3 regions of the Exiguobacterium sp. s128 genome follow, and region 3 is predicted to be linked to each of the others. Evidence: predicted binding sites of a transcription regulator. Region 3 holds the regulator's gene; each other region holds the start of a gene.
What was found. Region 3 encodes LexA, which represses DNA repair genes until DNA is damaged. Its sites were predicted from a motif close to CGAACATATGTTCG; they were not measured.
Positions count from the first base shown of each region.

Region 1: the regulator LexA is predicted to act here: its motif matches at 2,041-2,054, upstream of KNQ13_RS09510 (NUMOD4 domain-containing protein).
Region 2: the regulator LexA is predicted to act here: its motif matches at 1,707-1,720, upstream of uvrB (excinuclease ABC subunit UvrB).

Region 1 covers NZ_JACSMT010000021.1:23,107-26,392, reverse strand. The annotation lists gene KNQ13_RS09515 (methyl-accepting chemotaxis protein) at 1-1,408, shown strand, start outside; gene KNQ13_RS09510 (NUMOD4 domain-containing protein) at 1,452-1,976, opposite strand; gene KNQ13_RS09505 (DEAD/DEAH box helicase family protein) at 2,113-2,697, shown strand; gene KNQ13_RS09500 (hypothetical protein) at 2,694-2,990, shown strand; gene KNQ13_RS09495 (hypothetical protein) at 3,229-3,286, opposite strand, start outside.
Region 2 covers NZ_JACSMT010000004.1:82,001-85,286, forward strand. The annotation lists gene KNQ13_RS03005 (S41 family peptidase) at 1-425, shown strand, start outside; gene KNQ13_RS03010 (PDZ domain-containing protein) at 445-1,608, shown strand; gene uvrB (excinuclease ABC subunit UvrB) at 1,774-3,286, shown strand, end outside.
Region 3 covers NZ_JACSMT010000007.1:15,939-19,224, reverse strand. The annotation lists gene KNQ13_RS04615 (YneB family resolvase-like protein) at 1-385, opposite strand, end outside; gene yneA (cell division suppressor protein YneA) at 431-718, opposite strand; gene lexA (transcriptional repressor LexA) at 929-1,543, shown strand; gene KNQ13_RS04600 (metal-binding protein) at 1,574-2,044, shown strand; gene KNQ13_RS04595 (MIP/aquaporin family protein) at 2,230-2,931, shown strand; gene glpK (glycerol kinase GlpK) at 2,975-3,286, shown strand, end outside.

The sequences.
Region 1 (3,286 bases), on a different contig from region 3:
GAATCAGCAACTCGCAGATATGGCACGCGACGACTATGATGCGGCCATCCAGTCGTTAGCGACAAAAAACGTAGCCATCCAGCCGTTAGCGTTGACGACGAAACAGAAAAAAGACGTCACGCAACAATTGAAGAAAACACGCGTGATGACGTTTACGAGTAACGATCGATTCGTTCTCGCCATGTCGATTCCAGAAGTCAATGATGTGTTGTTTTTATCGGTCGATCAAGCACGATTGGTCGCGCCTGCTAAAGCACTCGCCTTGAAACTCGGTGTGCTCGGAATCATCGTCCTGTGTTTCGTCAGCCTGTTGATCCGCGCCCGTATCAAAAAACAACTGGCGCCCTTGTCCGTCCTCTCGTTAAAAATCGAGGAGGCCTATGCGAGACGAACCTATCAACCGATCCAGATCCACTCGACGACCTTTGAATTACAGCAACTGACCCATCAATACAATCAACTGATGCAGCAAGTCGGAACCTTAACGCAAGAAATCGCGATTGCGAGCGAACGACTCGAAGCGACGCAACCCGGTTTTTCCGCACAGCTCGACTCGATTGATGCATCCGTCCTTGCCGTTCATCAGGTGGCGACGTCTTTGACGGACCAGTCGACTCAGATGGAGCAGATTGTCGAAGAATCGAGCCGATCCCTTACGACCTCGATCGATGCACTCGCGACGATGGATCAATCGATTCAGACCAGTCACCAACGGGTCATCACCTTTAATGACGCAGCAACGTCCAGTCATCAAATCCTTGAGTCGTTGCAACAAGATACGACGTTGCTGCAAACTTTGTCGTCGAAGACGTCACACTCGCTTGAAGACGCAACGGTACGCAATCAGCAAATGAACGCATCGATCCGTTACATCCAACAAGTAGCGGAAGCGACACGACGCTTATCGCTCAACGCCTTGATCGAAGCAACCCGCGCCGGCGAAGAAGGCCGCGGTTTCGTCATCGTCGCCAAAGAAGTCGAGTCGCTTGCGCTCGATATCAAACGGAGCATCGATCAGATCAATCAAGCCAATCGCGATTTGACGGCCAGCATCGGGCAGATCGAACAAGATGTCTTGCAGATGACGACACAAATCGAGACGACCCACAAACAGCTTGAACAAAGCACTCGACAGATGGTTTCCGTTCTGCATAATGCCCAACTGATTGAAGCCTCACTCGTTCAGGTCGAGACGGACCGGACACTGGTCCATTCGTTGCAACCGCGAATCCGGGAACATTTCCAGCTGATTCAGACGATTTTGCTGGAATTGACTACCTACAGTCAGGCTCTTGAAACCAATATTCAAGCGAACAGCGAACGACAACGTGAACTAAAGTCACATGGTCACATCATCGGGGAACAAATCGAGTCCCTCAACCGGACGATTGTTGGTCCGTCCCATTAAAGACAAACAGACCCCGTGCCTCAGCACAGGGTCTGTTTGTTGTTTAACTAATATACTGGGCTTCCTTCTTATCGATGATGTTGCGAATCCGATTTTCCGTCACCTGATAGGTCAACGCCAACCGGCGAATCGAAAGCCCGGTTTGATAGCGACGCCGAATGTCCCGGATCTGCCGCGGCGACAATTCGATGTGTTGCGTCAATAACAGGTCGAACTCGTCGAGGAGCGATGCATACGCTTGAGTCGTCGACGGTTTGACGGTCAGATTATCGATCTGATCGTTTACACGATCACCGTCCGCCCGGATAATCCGGTCGTGCGTGGCCTCGGAATCGAGAAACGCTTTGGCGACAAGCTCGGCGACATAAAACCGTTCCCCGCGTCCTTGTTTGTACAACGTCACTTTCCGGTAACCTTCTTGATTGATCCGTGGGCGCAACACAACACCTTGCCGCCGTTGTTTGACACCACGACTCGTCTCGATGGTCCGGTCGAGCGACCGGACGTTCCCTGATGTTGAGACTTGATACATGCCTGCATAGCCCTGTACTGCCTTCCAATGTTCCATATAATCAATGACCTCCATTCGGTCCTAAAACGACAACACTTCCTACTGTCATTATACCATTTTGCGAACAAACGTTCTAATGTGAACACTCCGTTTTTCTGTGCTAGTATTAACAAAAAAAGGAAGAGGTGTCAGGATGAAGTTTGTTATGTTACTCGGTCCGCAAGCGGTCGGCAAAATGACGATTGGTCAGGAACTCGAACAAAAAACGGGCATGAAATTATTCCATAACCATCAGACGATCGACTTGTTGCATCCGTATTTTGATTTCACGAAACCGGCGCATCATAAGCTGAAGGACTTGATCCGGCGGGAAATGTTCAAGGAAATGGCGGTCAGTGATCTCGAAGGCGTCATTTTTACGTTTTTATGCTTGTTTGGCGTCGAAGACGGCGGCATCGAATTCATCGAAGAGACCGTTCAACTGTTTGAAGAGGCCGGTGCCGAAGTCTTCATCGTTGAACTGGAAGCTGAAATGTCCACCCGTCTGGCCCGGAACCAGACTGAGAACCGTTTACTCCATAAGTTCACGAAACGGGACATCGCCGCGTCGGAAGCCAACTTGCTTGAAACCGCCGAACAGTACCGGACGCATTCGCTTCCAGGGGAACTGCCGTATCCCAACTATCTCCGCCTTGATACCGAGGGGCGTTCGGCCGGCGAAAGTGCCGAGACGATTTGCCGACACTTTAACTGGTCGACGAATCTGGTCGAACGATGAATCAATCCAAGCAGACGTATTTTCCGGTCTTCTTGACGCTCGGTTTGCTGCTGTTTAATATGTTGACGTCCTATTTACTGAGCGGACGGTTTTTCCCGAATCTCAGCCTGTGGGTGCCGATCGGTCTCAACATCTTGGTCGGAATCGGGTATATCGTTTCGCTGGTGCTTGGGCTTCGATCGGAGAACAGCTACGTCAAATGGTTTAGCATCTTGGCGAACATTGCCTTTTTACTATCGTTATCCGTCATCACCTTTTTGCTGTTACTCGCAAACGGCATCTCAGAACCGTAATCCGGACACGAAAAACCGTCTCTTCAGAAGCACGTTTTCTGAAGAGACGGTTTTATTTTTGTTTATTCAAAAGAATCGTCGACTCCACTCGACTTCTACAGGAAAAGGAAGCGTGCTTCCGTCAGGAACAGGCGAAACCCGGTCGTCAGGGGGACGACCGCGGCTTGCGTTCCGCCTGAGAAAAGCGAGCGGAGGAAAGACGATTCTTGGCTCACTTTGTTTAATGATTTTCCCCACTTCAATGCATCAAGTCACGTCGAAAGACCGGTCCGTCCGCATGAAAGCCATTCCCGAGC
Region 2 (3,286 bases), on a different contig from region 3:
CCTATGACTTAAAAGACGGCAGCGACCTAAAATTGACGACGAACAAATGGCTGACGCCGGACGGGAACTGGATTCATAAAAAAGGTGTCAAACCGACCGTTGAAGTCAAACAACCGGATTACTTCAACGTGACGAAGATTTTGACGGATGACAAGACGTTAGCGAGCGGTGATTATGGAAAACCTGTTGAAAATGCCCATCTGGTCCTCGAAGCAATCGGCTTTGATCCAAAAGGACAGAAAGGATATTTCGGCGATACGATGAAGCAGGCCGTCGAGCGCTTGCAGAAGGATGCGAAGCTGGACGCGACAGGAAACATCGATCCAGTGACGGCAGCTGAGATGGAAACACGTCTGCTGAAGAAACTCGAAGATCAAAAAAATGATGTACAACGGATCAAGGCGCTTGAAGTCGCTGCGCAATAACTCACAGAAAGAGGTCTGAATGGGCGTGGAATTACTCGATGGAATCGGTTGGACAGCGATTAGTTTCTTCGTTAGTCCGATCTTATGGTTAGCAATTCTGGTCAGTTTTTTACTCAGTATGCGGCGTGTCAAACGCGAACGGAATCTGTTTCGGTCACGTACCCGGAGCAAGCGGACCGATGTATTCGAAACGCTTGTCCCGGGACTAGTGGTCGGTCTCGTCTTATCCGTCATCAGTCTCAGTCTCAAGCTGACGGTTTCGTCAGAATTTCTGATGGCATTTACCGTTCTGACATTCCTGATCTTACTAACAGGAGTCGTCCGGTTTAATTTACCGCTTTGGCCGCTCGTGGTCTTGGCGGGTCTGACCTGGTTCGTGGCCGACGACCGAATCGATGGTCTGAGTGAGGTCAGCGTGACGCATTGGTTGCTGCTTGCTGCTTTGTCACTGGCGGCCGAACTGATGTTACTCGTCTGGCGCGGGGAGAAAAACTTATCACCGTCACTTGTCCTGTCGAAACGGGGCCGTTATATCGGTGGGCTGGCGTCCAATAAATTGTGGCTGATTCCGCTTGTCGTCCTCGTTCCGGGCAGTAGTCTCGAACAGTGGATTCCGCAGTGGACGTTTCCGGAGTTCGTTCCAGTGGTCGTCTTCCTGCCGATCGGATTCAGTTTCCTCTTTACGGGTCAATTGCCGGCACAATTGATGCGCCCGCTTGTTCAAGGGCGTCTGATCAGCTTCTTGTTAGCGGTCGTTCTTGCATTAGGTGCCTTTCTGACCGGACAAGCCGCTTGGCTGTACGGCTTACCTGTCTTGCTCCTCGTCCATATCGTGCTCCATCAGCGGACGAAACGCTGGAACCGTTCGCAGACGCCAGTGTTCCTCAACGGAAAACGGGGTGTCGTCATCCTCGGAACACTTCCGGAAAAACCGGCGTCCGAGATGGGTCTTGTCCCGGGGGAAGCGATTTATAAAGTCAATGGGGAGTTCGTCGAATCAGAGAAGGCATTTTATGAAGCGATTCAACGACATAAACCGTATCTCCGTCTTGAAGTGATGAATCATAACGGAGACGTCCGTTTTGCCCAGCGTGCCTTTTACGAACAGGATCATCATGATCTCGGAATCGTATTCGTCAGTGAGCCGGGGAACAAACGGACGAAAATCCGGATGCTTCAATGATCGAGATCAGAATCTGCAGACGAAAACAGTTCAGCTAACCAGCTGGACTTTTTCTTTTGGCGAAAAACGGGTAACTTCTAAAAAGAGTACTTCATAATCGAATGTTTGTTCGTAAAGTGATACAATAAAAATAGATTTTTTTACTGGATGAGGGGGAAGAATACGATGGATTTTGAGTTAGTATCACCGTTTGAGCCCGGTGGCGACCAACCGACGGCAATCGAAAAACTAATTGCAGGTGTCAAAAATGGTGAACGCCATCAGACGTTACTTGGAGCGACGGGAACAGGGAAAACGTTCACCGTCTCGAATGTCATCAACGAGATCAAAAAACCAACATTGGTCCTGGCGCACAATAAGACGCTGGCCGGTCAGCTTTATTCGGAGTTCAAAGAGTTCTTCCCAAATAACGCCGTCGAATATTTCGTCAGTTTTTATGATTATTACCAGCCGGAAGCATACGTCCCATCGACGGATACGTTCATTGAAAAGGATTCCTCGATCAATGATGAGATCGATAAACTCCGTCACTCGGCGACGTCCTCACTATTTGAGCGGGAAGACGTATTAATCGTCGCGTCGGTGTCTTGTATCTATGGTCTTGGTAATCCGGAAGAGTACAACAACCATGTCTTGTCGCTTCGTGTCGGCAACGAGATGGGGCGTAATGAAATGTTACGCCGCTTGATCGACATTCAATATGAACGGAACGATATCGATTTCCAACGGGGGCGGTTTCGTGTCCGCGGGGACGTCGTTGAGATTTTCCCGGCATCGCGTGACGAACAGTGTGTCCGGGTTGAATTTTTTGGCGATGAGATCGAACGGATTCGGGACATGGATCCCTTGACGGGCGAAATCATTGCTGACCGGGAACATATCTCGATTTTCCCGGCATCCCACTTCGTGACGGGGGATACCCGTCTCCAAAAAGCAATCACGAATATTGAGGCGGAACTCGAGACGCAACTCGCGAAGATGCGCGAAGACGGGATGTTGCTTGAAGCCCAGCGGCTCGAACAACGGACGAACTACGATCTTGAGATGATGCGCGAGATGGGCTACTGTTCCGGGATTGAAAACTATTCCCGTCATTTGAACTTGATGCCACCTGGATCGACACCATACACGTTGATTGATTATTTCCCGAAGGATTTTTTACTGATTGCTGATGAATCACACGTCACCTTGCCGCAAATCCGTGGTATGTACAATGGGGATCAGGCACGGAAGCAAGTGCTCGTCGAACATGGTTTCCGTCTGCCCTCAGCAAAAGATAACCGTCCGCTACGTTTTGAAGAGTTTGAAGAGAAGGTCAGTCAAGCGATCTATATTTCGGCGACACCGGGACCTTACGAAATCGAACATACAAAAGAGATGGTCGAACAGATCATCCGTCCGACGGGACTTGTCGATCCGACGATTGAAATTCATCCGATCACGGGTCAAATCGACTACTTGATGGATAATATTCGGGAACGGGTCGCAAAAAATGAACGGGTCCTCGTGACGACATTGACGAAAAAGATGTCAGAGGACTTAACGGATTATCTGAAAGAACATGGTGTCAAAGTCAACTATATGCACTCCGAAATCAAGACACTCGAACGGATCGAAATCATTCGGGACTTGCGGCTTGGGAAATACGATGTTCTCGTCGGCATCAACTTGTTGCGAG
Region 3 (3,286 bases):
GTTGGTACTCTTCGACAAGCGAGACGATCTCAAGAACCATCGCTTCGGCATCGGCCAATTTATACTCGCCGTCTGATTCCATCGTCATCAGTTGGACATGATGTTTTCGAAACGTATGCAAAATCGCAATCTTCGCATTCCCACGTCCAATTCGTGTATCGTCCGTCACAAGAACAGCGTCGACCGTTTGACGCGTCACGTAGTCAAGAACAGTTAACATCCCTTCCCGATCGACGTCATAACCACTTTCTTTTTCCGTGATGATATCCACGACTTCAAATTCTTTTGTTGCAGCGAGTCCCGACAGTTCTGATCTTTGCCGCTCAAGCGAGCTATCCTGTGCTTCTTTTTCCGTCGAGACGCGACAGTAGATTACGACTCTCATACTACTTCACACCCCTGTTCGTTCAATAACAACTTTTACAGTTTGTCACTGTTGCGCGATTGGTACAACGATTTTGTTTTTCGAAATGACATGAGTCGTCTTCAGTTCATTATTCTCAATCAACCACTCGACATATTCTTGATCCGTCATCGAACCGTCATTGTAAACTTCGGCAACTTGTTCGACTGTCGCATTTTGATCGACAGTGACAGAAGCAGTCAGGAGTTGATCGACCTTTTCGTCCGGTCGAGGTGTTAAAAGGAAAAGAATGAAAGCAAGGCTGAGCGTATAAAAAACAATGGAAAAGGCATGGGTACGAATCGTATGCATCATGATGAATCCCTCCAAATTAAAATGATTTAGAATAGATGTTCCCGGAACAATTGTTCGCATAACTCATCATAAACCAAGAACCAGTGTTCGGTCAACACAAAATGTCGAACAATTGTTTGTACGCTCATTTGTTCTATGTTATAGTGATTTTAGAAACATGTATTCTTATTATCCTTCAAAAAACCATTCCGAAAAGAGGTGGCAATTCATATGCGGAAAATGTCGAAACGACAACAAGAAATCCTTGATTATATCGTCGCTCAAGTGAAACTGAAAGGGTATCCACCTTCAGTTCGTGAAATCGGTGAAGCTGTTGGTCTTGCTTCAAGCTCAACGGTACACGGTCATTTGGATCGTCTAGAAAAACGCGGACTGATTCGCCGTGACCCGACAAAACCACGTGCGATTGAGATATTGGTTGATAAACCTGAAGATGATCACGAAGCGATCGTGCACATTCCCGTCATCGGGAAAGTAACCGCTGGATTTCCGATTACAGCAATCGAAAACATCGAAGAACATTTCCCGCTTCCGGCTCACTACGTCGGGAACGAAAACGTCTTCATGTTGACAATCGACGGTGAATCGATGATTAACGCAGGGATTCTTGACGGTGACCGTGTCATCGTACGTCAACAGAACACGGCAGAAAACGGTGAAATCGTCGTTGCTATGACCGAAGATAGCGAAGCGACAGTTAAACGGTTCTTCTTAGAAGATCAACAAGTGCGTCTCCAACCAGAAAACGATTCGATGGACCCGATGTATTTCGATAATGTCTCGATTCTTGGCAAGGTCATTGGCGTATACCGGACGATCCACTAAGTGAGGGACCAGCTCAGCTGGTCTTTTTTTATGCCTTCTGGAAACGTACATGATACGGTCAATACCGTCGCCTTGGCAGGTTACGTTGCGTATTCGGTCGCAACACAGCAGACGGATTGGTTACCTACTGCTGTCGGCATTACTGTCGGCACACTTTGGCTCTCTCCTGACTTGGACTTAAAATCGGAGCCCTATTATCGTCTCGGACCGTTTCGAGTGCTTTGGATGCCGTACGTCAAAATCATGCCGCATCGCTCGATCTGGTCACATGGTTTGATCATCGGTGATATCATCCGACTGTTATACAGTGCTGCTTTCGTCATTCCTTTGCTGTTTTTGGCGCTGTATACCAAAATCATCGCCTCGGAGACGGTCGATCTTTGGTTTGAAGCGATGCCCGCTTTCATCATCGGCATCATCGCCGCCAGTACGATACATATCGTTCTCGATCACTCTAGCAGCTTCTTTCGAACAAAAAAGAAGCGAAAAAAGCGTCGCTGAAAACCCTTCGTTCATCGTAAAAATGAACAAAGGGTTTTTTAATATCCATTTTTCATATTTTTAAACATAAATTAAGGAAATTTCATTTCCGAATTGCAATTAATTGTATTGAAAACGTTATCATTTAGATGTAGGTTTAAATGGAAAGGCCAATATTTGCTTCAATCCAAAGGGAGGGTTTTTGCATGAGTAACTTTACTAGTGAGCTGATTGGAACGATGATTCTGATTTTGCTCGGTGATGGGGTCGTTGCAGGGGTTGTCTTGAAAAAGACGAAATCTGAGAACAGCGGCTGGATCGTCATCACATTTGCTTGGGGTCTCGCCGTCATGACTGCAGTTTATGTTGCAGCCGCCAGTGGTGCCCACCTTAATCCAGCGGTCACTTTGTCGCTAGCGTTAAACTCTGATTTACCATGGGCAGATGTACCCGTCTACATCGCTGCTCAGTTAATCGGAGCCTTTATCGGTGCGGTACTCGTTTGGCTTCATTACATGAAACATTTTGAAGCGACAGATGACCAAGCTGCAAAATTAGGTGTCTTTGCAACAGGACCAGCTATCCGTCATACCGGATCAAATCTTGTTTCTGAGATTATCGGAACGTTCGTCTTGGTTTTCGGAATTCTAGCGTTTGGCGCAAACTCGTTCGCCGATGGGTTAAACCCGTTAATCGTTGGTCTACTTGTTGTCGTCATCGGTCTATCGCTTGGTGGTACGACAGGTTATGCCATCAACCCAGCTCGTGACCTCGGTCCACGGATTGCGCACGCCATCTTACCAATCAAAGGAAAAGGTTCATCGGATTGGGGTTATTCTTGGATTCCGGTCGTCGGACCATTCATCGGTGGCGCGATTGCCGTCTTCCTTCATCAAATGCTCTTTTAATTAACTGACGGATTTCAACTCACATTTCAAGGGGGATTTCAGAATGGAAAACAAGTATATCTTAGCACTCGACCAAGGTACAACAAGCTCACGCGCCATCATCTTTGATCATGATGGTCATATCGTCAACTCCGCACAACGTGAATTCAAACAATATTTCCCACAACCAGGTTGGGTCGAACATGATGCCAACGAAATTTGGGGATCCATTCTTGCTGTCATGGCGGATGCTCTCGGAACAGCGGATATCAAACCTAGTGAAATCGCAAGTATCGGAATCACGAACCAACGTGAAACGACGGTCGTCTGGAACAAAGAGACGGGTAAACCAGTCTATCACGCACTCGTCTGGCAA